3 regions of the Streptomyces sp. NBC_00322 genome follow, and region 3 is predicted to be linked to each of the others. Evidence: riboswitches for the same ligand, from Rfam matches in the RefSeq annotation. Region 3 holds a riboswitch; each other region holds the start of a gene.
The links. Region 3 has a riboswitch for cobalamin ahead of OG905_RS31385 (cobalamin biosynthesis protein). Riboswitches for the same ligand answer to the same signal wherever they lie in the genome.

Region 1: linked by a shared signal. The riboswitch ahead of metE (5-methyltetrahydropteroyltriglutamate--homocysteine S-methyltransferase) and the one ahead of OG905_RS31385 (cobalamin biosynthesis protein) in region 3 are both predicted to bind cobalamin.
Region 2: linked by a shared signal. The riboswitch ahead of OG905_RS14390 (ribonucleoside-diphosphate reductase subunit alpha) and the one ahead of OG905_RS31385 (cobalamin biosynthesis protein) in region 3 are both predicted to bind cobalamin.

The regions. Positions count from the first base shown of each region.
Region 1 is NZ_CP108019.1:7,836,024-7,842,470, forward strand. It holds gene OG905_RS35775 (putative glycolipid-binding domain-containing protein) at 1-511, opposite strand, end outside; gene OG905_RS35780 (LmeA family phospholipid-binding protein) at 661-1,872, shown strand; gene OG905_RS35785 (ArsR/SmtB family transcription factor) at 1,946-2,698, opposite strand; cobalamin riboswitch at 2,744-2,976, shown strand; gene metE (5-methyltetrahydropteroyltriglutamate--homocysteine S-methyltransferase) at 3,101-5,422, shown strand; gene meaB (methylmalonyl Co-A mutase-associated GTPase MeaB) at 5,647-6,447, opposite strand, start outside.
Region 2 is NZ_CP108019.1:3,227,498-3,233,944, reverse strand. It holds gene OG905_RS14395 (ribonucleotide-diphosphate reductase subunit beta) at 1-503, opposite strand, end outside; gene OG905_RS14390 (ribonucleoside-diphosphate reductase subunit alpha) at 617-2,983, opposite strand; cobalamin riboswitch at 3,110-3,235, opposite strand; gene mctP (monocarboxylate uptake permease MctP) at 3,508-5,133, opposite strand; gene OG905_RS14380 (DUF3311 domain-containing protein) at 5,130-5,384, opposite strand; gene OG905_RS14375 (GntR family transcriptional regulator) at 5,736-6,447, opposite strand, start outside.
Region 3 is NZ_CP108019.1:6,882,533-6,888,979, reverse strand. It holds gene OG905_RS31410 (hypothetical protein) at 1-718, opposite strand, end outside; gene OG905_RS31405 (alpha/beta hydrolase) at 841-1,968, opposite strand; gene OG905_RS31400 (class II aldolase/adducin family protein) at 2,035-2,697, opposite strand; gene OG905_RS31395 (inorganic phosphate transporter) at 2,923-4,167, shown strand; gene OG905_RS31390 (hypothetical protein) at 4,180-4,401, shown strand; cobalamin riboswitch at 4,511-4,650, shown strand; gene OG905_RS31385 (cobalamin biosynthesis protein) at 4,758-5,723, shown strand; gene OG905_RS31380 (cobyric acid synthase) at 5,720-6,447, shown strand, end outside.

The sequences.
Region 1 (6,447 bases), 950 kb from region 3:
CGAACTCCACATCGCTGCGGAAGTCGCCCGACGCGTAGCGGACGAGTGCACCCGTGTCGGTTCGCCCGAGATGGGTGTACGTCTGCCGAGAGGCGTGCACGGTCAGATCGGGCACCGAGACCCAGGCCATCAGGAACGTCCGCTCGCCCGGCGCCAGGTGGAGCCCGTGCCGCAGCACCGGCATGGTGTTGGTGAGCGGACACAGCCCCAGATCGCAGTCGAGCGCGCCGTCGATCTCCGGAAGCTGCTTTCCGCCGGCCGTCCACCGGCCGGAGCCGTCGTGCAGCAGGCGCAGTTCGTGCGAACCGTGGGCGGTCGCGGCGCGCACATGCAGCTCACGGGTCACGAAGTCCTCGTCGGTGTCGAGGTCGTACGAGAGCCAGTAGACCTCCGGCCTGGTTCCGACCGCGCGCCCGCGGGCCTGGAGCGTCGTGCCACGGAGCTCGATCCATGAGGTCTCGTACCCCTGGCTCCCGGTGACTTCCCATGTGAGGACGTGCGACGTGACCATTTCCTCAGCCTAATGAGCCGGCGAGGCGCCGCGCTCGGTGACGCGCGCCACGGCGTCTGCGCAGCAGAGTCGCCGATATTTGGCTCAAACCCCTACGCATCGGTAGTAGGACTTGCGTTCGAGGGTGGCCGACATGGTGGGATGAGGCGATGCGACCCCCCACACGCATATCAGCGCATCCACGAAATCCGTACGAAGAACTCGCTCAACTGGCAGATCCCGAGCCCGACTTCAGCGTCTACGACCCGAAGGACCCACTGGAGCTCGGGCTCACCTCCGACCCGGACGACGACGACTGGACACCGCCCAACCACCGTGGCAAGAGCCGGTTCGCGGCGCTGCCCGCGGTGGTGAAGCTGACCGCCGCGGCCGTCCTGTGCACCCTGTGTCTGCTGCTCGCCGACCGTCTCGCGGAGTACTACGCGCAGAGCAGGGCCGCGGACAAGATCCAGAAGTCGCTCGGGCTCGCCACCAGGCCCGACGTGGACATTCACGGTTTTCCGTTCCTCACCCAGCTGCTCGACGAGCGGATCGACCGGGTCGATGTCACCGTGCCCGATGTCTCGGCCGATCGCGTCTCGCTGGCCGAGGTGCGGGCAACCGCCAAGGACGTACGCATCGTCGGGGATGCCCCGACCTCGATCAAGGGCGCCGTCATCGGCGATCTGGACGGCGAGGTGCTGCTCTCCTTCGACGACCTGAACCGTGAACTGGGCGCCTCACAGCTGAAGTTCACCGGCAGCGGCGCGGACGCGGTCCGGGTGAACGGCGAACTCGCCGTCGCCGGACAGGATCTGCGCGTACAGGCACAGGCGCACATTCAGCGCGACAACGAACGCTCCCTCACCACCACCCTGGACGGCATGCAGCTCGACATTCCCCGGGTGGCCACCTACCGGCCCGGCACGGACCCGAAACACTCCGGCCTGCGACTGCACCGCGAGGCCGCCGAGCGGATCAGCAGCGAAGGCGCCCGGCTGAAGGCGCTGCTTGCGGTGCCCGCGATCGTGGACCGGCTCGGAGTGCCCAGGGAGTATGTGCGCCGGGCGCTGCGGAGCGAGGAGGAGCTCCACCGGCTCACCAGCGCACCGAAGTTCATCGAGCGGCTGATGAAGGTCAATCTCGTCGATGTCGTACTGGAGCATCCGCAACTGCTGCGGAAGGTGGGCATCGATCCCGGTGTGGTCGAGGCGCTGCTCGCCCTCAAGCCCCCGGAGCTGTCCGAGCGGCTGTCGCTCTCCTTCGAACTTCCCCGCTCGCTGAAGGAGTTGCGGCTCCAGCACATCACCGTGGAGCGCGACGGCATCAAGGCGCGCGTGGTGGGAGCCGGCCTGCGTATCGGGCAGTCCGGCGGCTCCTGAGGTGACCCGACGCTTTTCCGGTACGGGTCCCACCTCGCACAGCCGTACCGGAAAAGCGGGTCGCCGGGCCTGATCAGGTGTACATCAGTGAGCCCGGCGTGGTCAGCAGCTCGCCCGTTTCCAGCCAGGTCTTGAGGCCGGAGAGGATCATCGGCCAACCGCCGTACAGCTGCTCGTTCGCGCCCTCGCGCAGCTGGTCGTGCGTGACGGTGAGCCGGCAGGAGTCGCCGACGGGCTCGATGTCCCAGGTGACCCTCGACGTGCCTTCGGCTTTCACCTCGTCGCTCCAGAGCGCGACCATGCTCTGGACGAGCTTGCGCGGTGGATCGATTTCGAGGATCTCGCCCTCGCCGAGCAGGCCGTCGGCCTTGGGGGAGCCCATCTCGAAGCGCCCGCCGGGCTTCCAGTCCGAGGTGACCCGCATGCCGAAGTTGTACTTGCTCCGGATCTCGGGGTCGGTGATCGCCTCCCAGAGGCGCTCAGGGGTGGTGCGGATGTAAATCTCGAAGACCTTTTCCACGGGGCTCTCCAGTCGGCTCTTGAGGCCGCTGAGTGCGGCCGCCCAGGGTTCCGCGTACTTGCTCACCCACCGGTCGTGGACGAGCCGGATAGGGACGGGGTTCAGGAAGTGGAGCTTTTCCCGGCCGCGGCGTCTGGTCACGATCAGGCCGGCTTCCTCGAGCTGCTTGAGGTGCTTCATCACGCCGAAGCGGCTGATGCCGAAGCGTGCCTCGAGCGCGCTGAGCGTCTGCCCGTCCTGACGGAAGAGCTCGTCGAGGAGGCTGCGCCGCGTCGGGTCGGCCAGTGCCTTGAACACTTCGTCCATGCCATCCAAAATAGGTGACCGTTTGGTCACATGTCAATGGCGCGCCTAGGGTGATCGTGCAGCTGGTTCGCCCTGCCCTCCAGGCAGACGCGTCGCAAGAGGGAATCCGGTGGGAATCCGGAACTGCCCCGCAGCGGTGAGTGGGAACGACCGCCGTCATACGCACTGGATCCGGCAGCGGATCCGGGAAGCGACGGCCAGTAGGTGCCTGCGTACGCGAACCCGTACGCGAGGGCGTGCCCATGAGTCCGAAGACCTGCCACTGCCCGTGCGCGAACGCGCGCGGAGATCTCGGTGACCTCGTGGGCGGGTCGGCGGCATGGGCAGACGGCTGTTTCTGCCCTCCTTCGCGTCCCACGAGCTGTCCGAGGTCATGGACGAGTACTCGCGAAGGAGAGTTCCGTGACCAGCACATCCACGGCCGCAGGATCCAGGGCCACCGTCCACGGCTACCCCCGCCAGGGCCCGAACCGGGAACTGAAGAAGGCCGTCGAGGGCTACTGGAAAGGCCGCGTCGACGCCGGCGCCCTGAAGGAGACGGCCGCCCGGCTGCGCCGGGCCACCTGGCAGCAGCTCGCAGGCGCCGGTATCCACGAAGTCCCCACCGGAGACTTCTCGTACTACGACCATGTCCTGGACACCAGCGTCATGGTCGGCGCCATTCCCCCGCGTCACCGGGCGGCCGTCGACGCCGACGCGCTCGACGGCTACTTCGCCATGGCGCGCGGAACCCAGGACGTCGCGCCCCTGGAAATGACCAAGTGGTTCGACACCAACTACCACTACCTTGTCCCCGAACTCGGCCCCCAGACCTCCTTCGCAGCCAACTGTGCCAAGCAGGTCGCCGAGCTGAAGGAAGCGCTCGCGCTCGGTCTCACCGCCCGCCCGGTGCTCGTCGGGCCGATCACCTATCTGCTGCTCGCCAAGCCCGCGCCCGGAGTTGCTTCCGATTTCCAGCCGCTCACCCTGCTGGACCGGCTCCTGCCGGTGTACGCCGAGGTGCTCCGCGAGCTGCGGGCCGCGGGCGCCCAGTGGGTCCAGCTCGACGAACCGGCCCTGGTCCAGGACCAGCCGCCCGCCGTGCTCGGCGCCGCGGGCCGTGCCTACCGCGAGCTCGGAGGGCTCAGTGACCGGCCGAAGCTGCTGATCGCCTCCTACTTCGACCGGCTCGGCGACGCACTTCCCGTCCTGGCCAAGGCACCCGTCGACGGACTGGCCCTCGACTTCACCGGCGCGGCCCACGCCAACCTCCGCGACCTCGCGGCCGTCGGCGGACTGCCCGGCAAGCGGCTCGTCGCCGGTGTCGTCGACGGTCGCAACGTATGGATCAACGACCTCGGGAAGTCGGCCGCCACCCTCGCCACCCTGCTCGGGCTGGCCGGCCGAGTGGATGTCGCGCCGTCCTGCTCCCTGTTGCATGTGCCGCTCGACGCCGCCGCGGAACGCGATGTCGACACACAGGTCGCCCGCTGGCTGGCCTTCGCCCGCCAGAAAACGGCCGAGGTCGTCACGCTGGCCCGCGGGCTGACAGAGGGCACCGACGCCATCGCCGCCAGGCTCGCCGCCAACCGGGCCGACCTGCTCTCCCGCGCCACGTCCGCGCTCACCCGCGACCCCGCCGTTCGCGCCCGCAGCGCGGCCGTCACCGCGGCGGACACCCGGCGCAGCCTCCCGTACGCGCAGCGCGCGGCAGCCCAGCGCGTACGTCTGCGCCTTCCCCTGCTGCCCACGACCACTATCGGCTCGTTCCCGCAGACCGTCGAACTGCGCACCGCACGGGCCGACCTGCGGGCCGGGCGCATCGACACCCAGGGGTACGAGGAGCGCATCGAGGCCGAGATCCGCGAGGTCGTCTCCTTCCAGGAGAAGACCGGCATCGACGTACTCGTACACGGCGAGCCCGAACGCAACGACATGGTCCAGTACTTCGCCGAACAGCTCAGCGGCTATCTCGCGACGCAGCGCGGCTGGGTCCAGTCGTACGGCACCCGCTATGTCCGGCCGCCGATCCTGGCAGGCGACGTCTCCCGCCCCGATGCGATGACGGTCCGCTGGACCCGCTACGCCCAGTCGCTCACCGACCGTCCCGTCAAGGGCATGCTCACCGGACCTGTCACCATGCTCGCCTGGTCCTTCGTACGAGACGACCAGCCGCTCGCCCAGACCGCGCGTCAGGTCGCCCTCGCCCTGCGTGACGAGGTGAACGACCTTGAGGCGGCGGGCAGTTCGGTGATCCAGGTGGACGAGCCCGCGCTGCGCGAGACGCTGCCGCTGCGCGGCGACGGCCACGAGGCCTATCTGGCCTGGGCGACGGAGGCCTTCCGGCTGACCACCGGCGGCGTACGTCCGGACACCCAGATCCATACGCACATGTGCTACGCCGAGTTCGGCGACATCCTCCGGGCGATTGACGATCTCGACGCCGATGTCATCAGCCTGGAGGCCGCCCGCTCCCACATGCAGGTGGCCGGCGAACTCGCCACGGCAGGCTATCCGCGCGAGGTGGGACCGGGTGTCTACGACATCCACTCACCACGGGTGCCGAGTGCTGAGGAGGCAACCGCGCTGCTGCGGAAGGGACTTGAGGCGATTCCTGCCGAGCGGCTGTGGGTCAACCCCGACTGCGGTCTGAAGACGCGCGGCTGGCCCGAGGTGCGTACCTCACTGGAGCACCTGGTCGCCGCGGCCCGCGAGGTCCGCGCCGGGCTCACGATGTCGTCCTGAGCCGTTCGGTTCCGGGGCGGAGCCGCATCGAGCCCCGCCCTGGAACCGCTAGGCCGTGTCTGACAAATAGCGCCGTCCGCCCGCAGGGCGGGTGCGCGGCGTCCGGTGCGTGCAATCGCAAGGCGGAGGATCATCCTCGTACTGGACGTACTTGGATGACTCCGACAACGCAGCGAGTGTGCGTGCCGGGTGTCGCGCGCCAGGCGAGATTTGTCAGACACGGCCTAGTGCGGTCGCTGAAACGCCTGAAGGATCCGTTCCGCCGCCAGCGTCGCCGTCAACTCCCCGTCCCGCACCTGCTGTTCGAGGCCGGGCGCGAGCGCGCGCACCCCGGGATGGCTGCGCAGCCGGTCCCGCAGCTCGTCGTGGACCATCGTCCAGGCCCAGTCGATCTGCTGGTCGCGGCGTTTCGCGGCCAGCCTGCCCGTGGAGTCCAGCAGCGCCCGGTGCTGTTCGAGACGTTCCCAGAGAGTGTCGAGCCCGGTGCCTTCCCGCGCGCTGCAGGACAGCACCGGGGGAGTCCAGGCGGCGTCGGCGGGGTGCATCAGCCGCAGCGCACCGGCCAGTTCACGGGCGGCGGAGCGTGCGTCGCGCTCGTGCGGGCCGTCCGCCTTGTTGACGGCGATCACGTCGGCCAGCTCCAGGACGCCCTTCTTGATGCCCTGCAGCTGGTCACCGGTCCTGGCCAGGCTCAGCAGCAGGAAGGAGTCCACCATGTTGGCCACGGCGGTCTCCGACTGGCCGACCCCGACCGTCTCCACGAGCACCACGTCGTAGCCGGCGGCCTCCATCACGATGATGGTCTCGCGGGTCGCCTTGGCCACTCCGCCCAGCGTGCCCGAGGTGGGGGACGGCCGCACAAAGGCGGCCGGATCCACCGCGAGCCGTTCCATCCGGGTCTTGTCGCCCAGGATGGAGCCGCCCGTACGGGTCGACGACGGATCGACGGCGAGGACCGCGACCCGGTGGCCGAGGCCGGTGAGCATCGTGCCGAGCGCGTCGATGAACGTGGACTTGCCGACGCC
Region 2 (6,447 bases), 3.7 Mb from region 3:
AACGCGCCGTAGAAGAACAGCCCCTCGATGCAGGCCGCGAAGCAGATCAGATTCAGCAGGAAGCGGCGGCGGTCGGCCTTCGTCTCCAGCCGTTCGATCTTCTCGACCGAGTCCATCCACTTGAAGCAGAACTGGGCCTTCTCGCGGATGGAGGGGATCTCCTCCACCGCGTCGAACGCGGCCGCGCGGTCATCCGGATCGGGGAGGTAGGTGTCGAGCAGCGTCAGATAGAACTGGACGTGCACGGCCTCCTCGAAGAGCTGACGGCTCAAGTAGAGCCGCGCCTCGGGGGAGTTGATGTGCTTGTAGAGCGTCAGCACGAGGTTGTTGGAGACGATCGAGTCGCCGGTCGCGAAGAACGCGACCAGCCGGCCGATCATGTGCTGCTCGCCCGGCGTGAGCTTGGCGAGGTCGGCGACGTCGGAGTGGAGGTCGACCTCCTCGACGGTCCAGGTGTTCTTGATCGCGTCGCGGTAGCGCTCGTAGAAGTCCGGGTAGCGCATCGGACGCAGGGTCAGCTCGAAGCCCGGGTCGAGGAGGTTCTTCTGAAGAGGAGCGGTGTCGGAGCGAAGCGCCGTCGTTGAGGGGCGGTGGTCGGGTGACGGGTGGGGGGTCATTACTGGCAGGCCTCGCAGGACTCGGGGTTTTCGAGGGAGCAGGCGATCGCGTCGGCGTCGGGCGCGGATGCCTGCTGTACGGGGATGGTCGCCTGCGACTGGGCGGCGCGGGCGATCCGGGTCGCCGGGCGTGAGCGCAGGTAGTACGTCGTCTTCAGGCCCTGCTTCCAGGCGTACGCGTACATCGAGCTGAGCTTCCCGATGGTCGGCGTCTCCAGGAACAGGTTCAGCGACTGCGACTGGTCCAGGAACGGAGTGCGGGCGGCGGCCATGTCGATCAGGCCGCGCTGCGGGATCTCCCACGCCGTGCGGTACAGCGCGCGGACGTCGGCGGGGATCCAGTTGAAGCCCTGCACCGAGCCGCTGGACTCGCGCAGCGCCTCACGGGTCTGCGCGTCCCATACGCCCAGCTGCTTCAGCTCCTCCACGAGATAGGCGTTGACCTGGAGGAACTCACCGCTGAGCGTCTCGCGCTTGAACAGGTTGGAGACCTGAGGCTCGATGCACTCGTACACGCCCGCGATCGAGGCGATGGTGGCGGTCGGCGCGATGGCGAGGAGGAGCGAGTTGCGCATGCCGCTCTTCGCCACCCGCGCGCGCAGGGCGTCCCAGCGCTCAGGCCAGATGACTTCGACGTCGTAGTGGTCGGGGTGCAGCACGCCACGGGCCGCGCGGGTCTCGGACCAGGCGGGCAGCGGGCCGTTGCGCTCGGCGAGCGAGCAGGACGCCTCGTACGCGGCGAGCATGATCCGCTCGGCGATCTTCGTGGAGAGCGCCTTCGCCTCGGGGGAGTCGAAGGGCAGGCGCAGCTTGAAGAAGACGTCCTGGAGGCCCATCGCGCCCAGGCCGACCGGACGCCACCTGGCGTTGGAACGGCCCGCCTGCTCGGTCGGGTAGAAGTTGATGTCGACGACCCGGTCGAGGAAGGTCACGGCGGTACGGACGGTCTCGTCCAGGCGCTCCCAGTCGATGCCGTCGCCCGCGACGAACGAACCCAGGTTGACCGAGCCGAGGTTGCAGACGGCCGTCTCGCCGTCGTCCGTGACTTCGAGGATCTCGGTGCACAGGTTGGAGCTGTGCACGACCCGGCCGGGCTCGGCGGTCTGGTTGGCGGTGCGGTTGGAGGCGTCCTTGAAGGTCATCCAGCCGTTGCCGGTCTGGGCGAGCGTACGCATCATCCGGCCGTACAGCTCGCGAGCCGGGATGGCCTTGCGGGCCAGGCCCTCGGCCTCCGCCTCGCGGTACGCGGCGTCGAACTCCTCGCCCCACAGGTCGACCAGCTCGGGCACATCGGCGGGCGAGAACAGCGACCAGTCGGCGTCGGCCTCGACGCGGCGCATGAACTCGTCAGGGATCCAGTGCGCGAGGTTGAGGTTGTGCGTACGCCGAGCGTCCTCACCGGTGTTGTCGCGCAGCTCCAGGAACTCTTCGATGTCCGCGTGCCAGGTCTCCAGATAGATCGCGGCCGCGCCCTTGCGCCGGCCGCCCTGGTTCACGGCGGCGACCGAGGCGTCGAGGGTCTTCAGGAACGGCACGATGCCGTTGGAGTGCCCGTTGGTGCCACGGATCAGCGAACCGCGGGCGCGGATACGGGAGTACGAGAGACCGATGCCGCCCGCGTGCTTGGACAGGCGAGCGACCTGGTGGTAGCGGTCGTAGATCGAGTCCAGCTCGTCCAGCGGGGAGTCCAGCAGATAGCAGGACGACATCTGCGGGTGGCGGGTCCCGGAGTTGAAGAGCGTGGGCGAGGAGGGGAGGTAGTCGAGCCTGCTCATCAGCCGGTAGAGCGCGGCGACCTCGTCCAGGGCGCGGGTGCTGTTGTCCTCCGCGAGGCCCGAGGCGACGCGCAGCATGAAGTACTGCGGGGTCTCGATCACCTGACGGGTGATCGGATGCCGCAGCAGATAGCGGCTGTAGAGGGTGCGCAGACCGAAGTAGCCGAAGCGGTCGTCCGCGTCCCGGTCGATCAGCGCGTCCAGCCGGGCGGCGTGCAGCGCCACGAACTCGGCAGTGCGGTCGGCGATCAGGCCCTCTCGGTGGCCGACCGCGACCGAGGCGGAGAAGGAGACCGCGCCCTGTCCGGCTGCCTCGTCGGCGATATGACGGGTCAGCAGGCGGGCAGCGAGCCGGGAGTAGGCAGGGTCCTCGGAGATCAGCCCCGCGGCCGCGTCGGTGGCCAGGCCCCGGAGCTCGGCCGCGTCCGAACCGGCGTGCCGGCCGCGCAGCGCGGCGGCGGCGACACGGCCGGGGTCGGTGTCGGGCAGATCGGCGGTGAGACCGGTCAGGGTCCGCAGAAGCGCGGTCCCGGGGCCGTCGGCCACCTGCTCGGAGATGCCTGAAGCCGGATCGGCTGGCGCGATGGTCACGTGGTGCTCTCCCTCGCTCGGCTCTGGGCCGGCGGGGGAGGCGTCACGGGCGCGCGTCACGGGGACGGCTCACCGCGTCCACCGGCCCAACCGCGAGGCCCGGACGTGTCGGCACCCGGTTCGGTCGAGCCGGATGCGCCGTCGGCAGGTCTTCGGACTAGTGGGGTGCGACAAAGCGCACCGCATCACACCGTTGCGGGACAGTTCCGGATTCGCACCGGATTCCCCTGCGGCGACAGCGAGCATGAGCATACATGTGGGGGCGGGGAGTTGCCGCACCCACCACATGTTGTGTCGGGGCGGCTACGGGGTGCGGGTGCGCCTGCGGCGGGCTCTGCCCCCGTCCCGTCCCTTCCCGAATCGGGGCTCCGCCCCGAACCCCGCATACGACCTTCGGCCGCATGTCCTCAAACGCCGGTCGGGCTGAACTTCAGCGCGGGGTGGGGGAACAAGCCCCGAACAAGCCAAAGGGCCGCCATGCCCCCCGCCAGGGGACGCGGCGGCCCTCGCGCCAAGTCCGACCGTCAGTGACCCGCGTCCGCCGTCGCCGACGGCAGTTCCGCCTTCACGCCCGGATCTCCCGCGTCCGCCGTGTAGTCCGACGGCGACGTCTCGTCGACGCCCTCCGGCGCCTTCACCGCCCGCAGTGCGAACGTCAGCACCACCGTCACCACCACGTTCAGCACGAACGCCGTCAGACCGATGTACCCGATCTCGCCGAAGCCGGGAATCTCCGCGGACGAGCCGCCGAAGTGCTTCTGCGTCGGGCTGGCCACTCCGTACGCCGCCGCCGTGCCGTAGATCATGCCCACCGCCCAGCCCGCCAGCAGCGCCCAGCGGTGGAACCAGCGGGTGAACAGGCCGCCCACCAGCGAGGGGAAGGTCTGGAGGATCCAGATGCCGCCCAGAAGCTGGAAGTTGATGGCCACCGTCTTGTCCATCGTCAGGACGAAGACCAGCGCGCCGACCTTCACCAGGAGGGACACCAGCTTGGAGACCTTGGTTTCCTGCGCGGGCGTCGCGTCCGGCTTGATGAAGTCCTTGTAGATGTTCCGCGTGAACAGATTCGCCGCGGCGATCGACATGATCGCCGCCGGCACCAGCGCCCCGATGCCGATCGCCGCGAAGGCGACACCGGCGAACCAGTCGGGGAACATGTTCTCGAACAGCTGCGGGATGGCCAGCTGACCGTTCTTCACCTTCACGCCCGCCGCGATCGCCATGAAGCCGAGCAGCGCCAGCAGGCCCAGCATCAGTGAATACAGCGGCAGAATCGTGGTGTTGCGCCGGATCACGTCACGGCTGCGCGAGGAGAGCGTCGCCGTGATCGAGTGCGGATACATGAACAGCGCCAGGGCGGATCCGAGTGCCAGCGTGGCGTATCCCCACTGGCCCGCCTCCGCCGGTGCCAGCGCGCCCCGTGGCTTGTCGGTCGCCGGGTTGATCTGCGCCAACGCGTCGCCCGCCTTGGCGAAGATGTCGTCGAAGCCGCCGAGCTTGATCGGGATGTAGATGATCGCCACCGCGATGACGATGTAGATCAGCGTGTCCTTGACGAAGGCGATCAGCGCGGGGGCCCGCAGCCCGGAGGAGTACGTGTACGCCGCGAGCACACCGAAGGCGATCAGCAGCGGCAGGTCCTTGACGAACCAGTTCGTCGTCTCGCCGCCGCCGACACCCATCACGTCGAGTACGGCCTGGATGCCGACCAGTTGGAGTGCGATGTACGGCATCGTCGCCAGGATGCCGGTGACGGCGACCGCGAGCGACAGGCCCTTCGAGCCCCAGCGTCCGCGGACGAAGTCCGATGTGGTGACGTATCCGTGCTTGTGCGAGACCGACCACAGCCGCGGCAGGAAGGTGAAGATCAGCGGGTAGACGAGGATCGTGTACGGGACGGCGAAGAAGCCCGCCGCGCCCGCCGCGTAGATCGCCGCGGGGACGGCGACGAAGGTGTACGCCGTGTAGAGGTCGCCGCCGAGCAGGAACCAGGTCACCCAGGTGCCGAACGACCGGCCGCCCAGGCCCCATTCGTCGAGGCTGTCGCTCTCGGCCTTGCGCCAGCGCGCGGCCAGGAAGCCCATGACCGTGACGGCCAGGAAGAAGAAGATGAAGACGCCGAGTGCGACGCCGTTCACGCCGTCGTTCACTTCGACGCACCCCCCTTGCGGGCGCGCTGGTCGCGCTGCCACAGCTTGTAGGCGACCACGGTGAGCGCGGTGGAGATGAGCACCCAGAGCATCTGGTACCAGTAGAAGAACGGGATGCCGATGAACGTCGGCTCGGTCTTCGCGTACGAGCCGACCCAGAGCATCGCGACGAACGGCGCGAAGAGGCAGAGGGCGACGATCGCGCGCACCGGCGTGATCACTGGTTGTTTCTCGTCCGTCACATCTGACATACGGCGGCTCCGTCCCCTCACGTATCACCAGTTGTAATGCGCAGGAAATCTAGGGGAGGGTTCTGACCAGCGTCACCCCCGTCCGCATATCGGTACGGCAACGACTCGGCGCCAACGTCTCGTCAGCAGGCCGAACCCCGTGGCGGGGTCCGGCTTCTGTCGGTCCGTCCGATCCGAGCGCACCGGATCGTCCTCCCGTCGCTCGCGATGACGGGAGGACCGTAGAGCAGGAAGTACGCCCCGCGCTACACCACGTGCCGTGCTCAGTCCTTCGGCCGCTGGAGCCTGGCCACGCCGCAGTCTCCCGCGGGACAACCCCCGGACCCCCGGCAAGGCCGGCTGGGCGCCGCGTCAGTCCTTCGGCCGCTGGAGCCTGGCCACGAACTTGTACCGGTCGCCGCGGTACACCGAGCGCACCCACTCCACCGGCTCGCCCTGCGCGTCCAGCGAGTGGCGCGAGAGCATCAGCATCGGCAGGCCCACGTCCGTGCCGAGAAGCCCGGCCTCGCGCGGGGTGGCGAGCGAGGTCTCGATCGTCTCCTCGGCCTCGGCCAGATGGACGTCGTACACCTCCGCCAGCGCCGTGTAGAGCGAGGTGTACTTCACCAGGCTGCGGCGCAGCGCCGGGAAGCGCTTGGCCGACAGGTGCGTCGTCTCGATCGCCATCGGCTCGCCGCTCGCGAGCCTCAGCCGCTCGATCCGTAGCACCCGCCCGCCGGTCGAGATGTCCAGCAGTCCGGCCAGCGTGTCGTCGGCCGTGACATAGCCGATGTCCAGCAGTTGCGAGGTGGGCTCGAGGCCCTGGGCCCGCATGTCCTCGGTGTACGAGGTGAGCTGGAGGGCCTGCGAGACCTTGGGCTTGGCCACGAAGGTGCCCTTGCCCTGGATGCGCTCCAGGCGGCCTTCGACGACCAGTTCCTGAAGCGCCTGGCGCACCGTGGTGCGCGAGGTGTCGAACTCGGCCGCCAGTGTGCGCTCCGGCGGCACGGGCGTGCCAGGCGGAAGCGTTTCGGTCATGTCGAGCAAGTGGCGCTTGAGCCGGTAGTACTTGGGCACGCGCGCG
Region 3 (6,447 bases):
CGACGGGTACGGGAGTACCAGCGTCGGGTTCGGGGTCGGGTTCGGAGTCAGACCCGCGGTCGGGGTCGGCGTCGGCGTCCTCGGGCTGAGGGCCGTAGGGGACTTCGCAGCGCTCCTCGCGCAGTTCGGCTACCCGTTGCTGGAGCAGATCGAGCAGCACCGGTACGAGCACAGGGCCGGCCGAGAGCTGGAGGAGGGAGAGGACCTGGGGCACGGCCTCGACGACCTCGGCGACCGCCGTGGGGGCGACGTCATCGGGAGCCGGGTGGACCAGCGACCAGGCGTCGAAGAGTGCGACCCAGCCACGCAGTACGGCCATGTCGTCGCGGTCCCAGGCGCGCAGCCGCCAGCCGGGGCGGGCCGTGTCGCCGTGCAGCTCGACGAGTCCGGCCAGGCGGGCACGGTCCCAGCCGGCGCGCACCTGGAGCGCGGTCAACTCCAGTGCGACGGCGGCCCGTTCCTGGGTCCGCCCGGTGAGCTGGGCGGTGCTGGGGTCCCTCTCGACCGCCGCCCAGCGGGCGATGCGGACGGCGTCGGCGAGGACTGTCCTGGCCTGTCGGGCCAGTTCCGAGGGGGCCGGGGTGCCCTCGGGAGGCCGGGGGGCCGGCCTGGTACCCCGGGTCGTCACGGCCCGCCGTGCGGTGGCCAGCGATCGCGGGCGGACAAGACGGAGTCTGGAGTTGCGCGCCAATTGCTCATCAGGCTTTCGGGACGTCACGGGGAGCAGTCTTCCCGCTGACGGCCCGAAAGCCCAAACGGAACCACCTCGGTCCGTTCAGGAGCCCTCCCGGCAGGGTCGGCGCAGGGCGCCGCCGGACACCTCCGAAGGACGGCAGGGCGCTACATCAGGGGGGTGAGGAAGCGGCGGAGGGCCTCTTCGTAGCGTTCCGGGTCCGCGTTCCACATGGCGGCGTGCGGCGCGTTCCGCACGGTGTGAAGGCTGACCAGTTCGGGGCGGCGTGCGGCGAGTTCGCGGGAGAGCTGCCAGGAGGCCAGGGCGTCGTCCGGGCCGTGGAAGATCAGGGTCGGCACCCGCATGGCCTTGGGATCGGCGGCTTCGAGCAGCCGGTCGCCGTGCAGTCCCGTCCTGCCCTGGGCCGCCCTGACGGCGAGCGGCAGCAGGGGCGCCGGGGTGCCGCGGGCGGCCGCCAGGCTGCGCAGCGTGGCTTCCCAGTCGAGGACCGGGGAGTCCAGGACGAGGCCCCTGATCCGGCCGCGCAGGGCTGAGTTGGCGGCGGCGTGCAGGGCCATCGACGCGCCGGTTGACCAGCCGTGCACGATGACGCGCTCGGCGCCCTGGCTCACGGCGTAGCGGATGGCCGCGTCCAGGTCGCGCCACTCGGAGTCGCCGAGGTGCCCGAGCCCGTCGGGCGGCGGAGGTGCGCCGGGGTCTCCGCGGTAGCCGAGGTTGAGCACCGGGAAACGCAGGGTGTGCAGGAACGGCAGGAGGTTCAGCGGATGTTCCCGGGTGGCGCCCAGACCGTGCACCGTGATGACCCAGGTCCCGCGGGGACCCGGCACGAACCAGGCGGGCAGCGTGCCGAGTTCGCCGGGTATGTCGAGGTCCTTGTGGTCGAGGCCGAGCGCGCTGGACGGGTCGCCGTCGTGCACGCGCGGGGTGAGCCGGACCTTGGTGCCGGGCTCGAGGCTGCCGTGGCTGACCCGCTCCAGCCGGCGTACGACGGTGTCGGCGCGGCGCGGCACCTCGTCGAGTATGGCCCCGATGACGGCGTGGACGTCCTCGCCCTCGATTCCGTACCGGCCGGGGCGCTGGGTGGCGAGGCTGCGGGTGAGCGTCACATGACCGGCGGCCGTGGAGTGCACGGTGAGCCGCGGGTCGCCGGGCAGCGGGCGTCCCGGCGTCGCCTTGAGCGCGGCGTCGCTTGCGTAGCGGCCGGCCGCGATCACGGCCGCGCCGACGCCGATCAGTGTGGTGACGGCTGCTGCCGTCGCGGTAACCGGGCGCACCGTTCCAGTGTCGGCACCCGCGGGCCGCCCTGCCAGCGGAGGGAGCCGTCGGTGTCCGGACACCCCCTAACCCGGTTGCCCGTAACTTCGGAGCTTCTCGGACGCCTCGTGCAGCTGCGAGCTCGTCAGGAGGGTGGGCGCGTGTCCGGGCACGGACGCGGCGGTGAGCCAGAGGCGGCACATCCACTCCAGCTGGGCGGTGCGGTCGTAGGCCTGGTCGAGGGAGTCCGCGTAGGCGACGGTTCCGTGGTTCTGCAGGAGGCAGGCGGTGCGGTCGCGCAGGGCGCGGAGCATGTTCTGGGCCAGTTCCTCGGTTCCGTACAGGGCGTACGCCGCGACCCTGACGGGCCCTCCCATGGCCCCGGACATGTAGTGGATGGGCGGGAGTTCGGGGACGAGGGTGGAGACGGCGGTGGCGTGCACGGCATGCGTGTGGACCACGGCGCCGGCGGAGGTGTTGCGGTAGAGCTCCAGGTGAAGGGGCAGCTCGCTGGTGGGGGCGAGGTCACCGCGGACCTGGTTGCCGTCGAGGTCGACGGCAACGGCGTCCTCCGGGGTGAGCCGGTCGTACGGGACTCCACTCGGGGTGACCAGGACGAGAGGGCCGACCCGTACCGAGACATTGCCCGACGTGCCCACCACCAGGCCTTCCGTCGCCGTCCTGCGGGCCGTGGCCACGAGGTCCCGCCACGCCCGCTCGATCGCGTCCTGCCGCTCCTGATCGGTCATGCGGCGATCCTGTCAGGCGTGGGCCGGTGCCACGGGACGGGCGGGTGACAGAGATCACGCGAATCCCCACGAAAGCCGTATGTCAGCGGTACTGCCGCCACCCCCGACAAGCGGAGCGCCAAATCCCCACTTCAGAACACCTTGAAGCCCACCCCAGTTCACCTTACGTTCATCCAGGTTAACTACGTTCACCGCGCCACTGACGTCAAGAGATTGCCTGGGTAAATGGAACACATCACGCTGCTGCTAGCGATCGTGATCGTGACAGCTCTCGTGTTCGATTTCACAAACGGTTTCCACGACACCGCCAACGCGATGGCGACGACCATCTCGACCGGCGCCCTGAAGCCCAAGACGGCGGTGGCCATGTCCGCCGCGCTCAATCTCGTCGGCGCGTTCCTGTCCGTCGAGGTCGCCAAAACGATATCCAGCGGCATCGTCACCGAGTCCGGCATCACTCCGGAAGTCATCTTCGCGGCGCTCGTCGGCGCCATCCTCTGGAACCTGATGACCTGGCTGATCGGTCTGCCGTCCAGCTCCTCGCACGCCCTGATGGGCGGACTGATCGGCGCCACCGTCGCCTCGGTCGGCATCGGCGGCGTCAACGGCGGCACCGTCGTCACCAAGGTCCTGATCCCCGCGATCGCCGCCCCCCTGGTGGCCGGCATCGCCGCGTTCCTGGCCTCCCGCCTGACGTTCAAGATCGGCAAGAACGCCGACGAGAAGGCCACGGCGAAGGGCTACCGCGCCGGCCAGATCACCTCGGCGGGCCTCGTCTCACTGGCCCACGGCACCAACGACGCGCAGAAGACGATGGGCATCATCACGCTGGCGCTCATCGCCGGCGGCGTGCTCTCGCCCGGTTCCAACCCCCCGATGTGGGTCATCCTCTCCGCCGGTCTCGCGATCGCGATGGGCACCTACCTCGGCGGCTGGCGCATCATCCGCACCATGGGCAAGGGCCTGACGGACCTTCGGCCGCAGCAGGGCTTCGCCGCCCAGACCAGTGCGGCCAGCGTCATCCTCGCCTCCTCCAACCTCGGCTTCTCGCTGTCGACGACGCACTCCTGCTCCGGCGCCGTGATGGGCGCGGGCCTGGGCCGCAAGGGGGGCGTGGTCCGCTGGTCCACCGCCACCCGGATGTTCGTCGCCTGGGGCCTGACGCTGCCCGCCGCCGCTCTGGTCGCCGCGGGCTCGGAGTTCGTGACCAAGCAGGGCGACTGGGGTGTCGCGGTCGTCGCGGCCTTCCTGATCGGCGCCTGCGCCGCGATCTGGTTCGTCTCCCGCCGCCAGGTGGTCGACCACACCAACGTCAATGACACGGACGCCGAGCCCGCGGGCGTCGTGACCGCCGCCATCGCGGCCGTCACGCCGCCGCCGGTTGGCACGCCCGCGCAGGACTTCAAGACGACCATCCCGGCTCCGGCCCCCGCCTCCGGCTCCGAGCCGACGCGTTCGGCCACGGTGTAAGGACAGATCAGCATGAAAATCGACTGGGCAGCACTCGGCTCCGTCTTCGGCGTGAGCCTCGTCGCCACCGTCGCCCTGGTGGGTCTGTTCACCCTGGGCGTGGTGGGCCTGACCAAGCAGGAGTCCGCGGCCACGAGCGGCGGCTCCGCGGTTCTGGCGCGCACCGGGGCGTACGCGTGCTTCGCGCTCTGCGCGGCGGCTGTGGCGTACGGGATCTATCTGATCGTCACCTGACAGCCGTTTCCGATACATCGGGTCCGGGCCGGGTCACCCCATCGGGTGACCCGGCTCGCGTGTGTGCCCCAACACACTCTTCCCATGCAGGTCAAAGGCCAGTTGACGCCCGTTCTCGCAGCGTGGTGGACTGCCGGAGCCATCTACGGCGGCAGAAGAGGAAGCCGGTGCGAATCCGGCGCGGTCCCGCCACTGTCACGGGGGAGCACTCCTCCGGAAGCCAGGAACTCTCACCGCCGGTCACGTCGAACCAGGGCGCGGACACCCTGAGTGAGGACATATCGCCATGCGCGGCTGCGGTTCGGTTCCTGCTGTGAGTACGAGGTTCCAACGAGGCGGAACGACGGCCTGAACCCATGCGTGCCGACCGCCGATTCGTGTACGGCGCCACCGCCGGCCTGGCCGGTGACCTGCTTCTGGGCGATCCCCGCCGAGGGCATCCGGTCGCCGCGTTCGGGCGGGCCGCGGGTGGTGTCGAGCGTGTGCTGTGGCGTGACCACCGGGGGTGGGGCGCGCTGCACACCGTGGTGTGCGCCGGAGGCGCCGCTGCTGCCGCCGCACTGCTGAGCCGTGGAGTACGGGGCCGCTCGGCCACCTCCGTCGCACTGACCGCCGCCGTCACCTGGGCCGTCGTCGGCGGCACGTCGCTGGGCCGGGAGGCACGCGCCATCGGTGGCGCGCTGGCCGCCGGGGACGTGGAGGTGGCCAGGGAACGGCTGCCGCATCTGTGCGGGCGCGATCCGCAGGCCCTGGACGAGCAGCAGATCGCGCGAGCGGTCGTCGAATCCGTCGCGGAGAACACCTCCGACGCCGTGGTGGGCGCGCTGGTCTGGGGGGCGCTCGCGGGCGTGCCGGGGCTGGTCGGCTTCCGGGCGGTCAACACCCTGGACGCGATGGTCGGCCACAAGTCGCTCCGCTACCGGCGGTTCGGCTGGGCCTCGGCCCGGCTCGACGACGTCGTGGGCTGGCCGGGCGCCCGGCTCACCGCGGCGCTGGCGGTGCTCGCGGGCGGGGACGCGCACGGAGCCGCCCGGGCCTGGCGAGACGACGCGAAGAAGCATCCGAGCCCCAACGCGGGCCCGGTCGAGGCGGCTTTCGCCGGTGCACTCGGTGTACGGCTCGGCGGAACGCTCTCCTACGCCGGACGCGTCGAGCACCGTCCCGTACTCAACGGTGATGGCCGCGCTGTCCAGTTCGGCGACATCGAACGTGCCGTGCGGCTCTCGCGCCGCGTCGGCTGGCTGACACTCGCGACCTGCGCGGCGGGGCGCCTCGCGGGGCATGCGCTGCGTGCGCGGCGCGCGGGAAAGGGGCGGGGATGAGCGGGCACAGGGGCGGCGGACTGATGGTCGCGGGGACCACGTCCGACGCGGGCAAGAGCGTCGTGACGGCAGGGATCTGCCGCTGGCTGGTGCGGCAGGGGGTGAAGGTCGCGCCCTTCAAGGGGCAGAACATGTCGCTCAACTCGTTCGTGACGCGCGAGGGCGCGGAGATCGGACGGGCGCAGGCCATGCAGGCGCAGGCGGCCCGCGTGGAGCCGAGCGCGCTGATGAACCCGGTGCTGCTCAAGCCCGGCAGCGACCGCTCCAGTCAGGTCGTGCTGATGGGCAGGCCGGTGGGTGAACTCAGCGCCCGCGGCTACCACGGCGGGCGGCAGGAGTCCCTGTTCGGGACCGTCGTGGAGTGCCTGGAGGAGCTGCGGGGCACGTATGAAGCCGTGATCTGCGAGGGGGCGGGCAGTCCGGCCGAGATCAATCTGCGGCGTACGGACATCGTGAACATGGGCATCGCACGGGCCGCGCGCCTGCCGGTGCTCGTGGTCGGAGACATCGACCGCGGCGGCGTCTTCGCCTCCTTCTTCGGTACGACCGCACTGCTCGCCCCCGAGGACCAGTCGCTGATCGCGGGCTATCTCGTCAATAAGTTCCGGGGCGATGTGACGCTCCTCGAACCCGGCCTGGAGATGCTGCACGGGCTGACCGGGCGGCACACCTATGGCGTGCTGCCCTTCGCGCACGGCCTCGGCATCGACGAGGAGGACGGTCT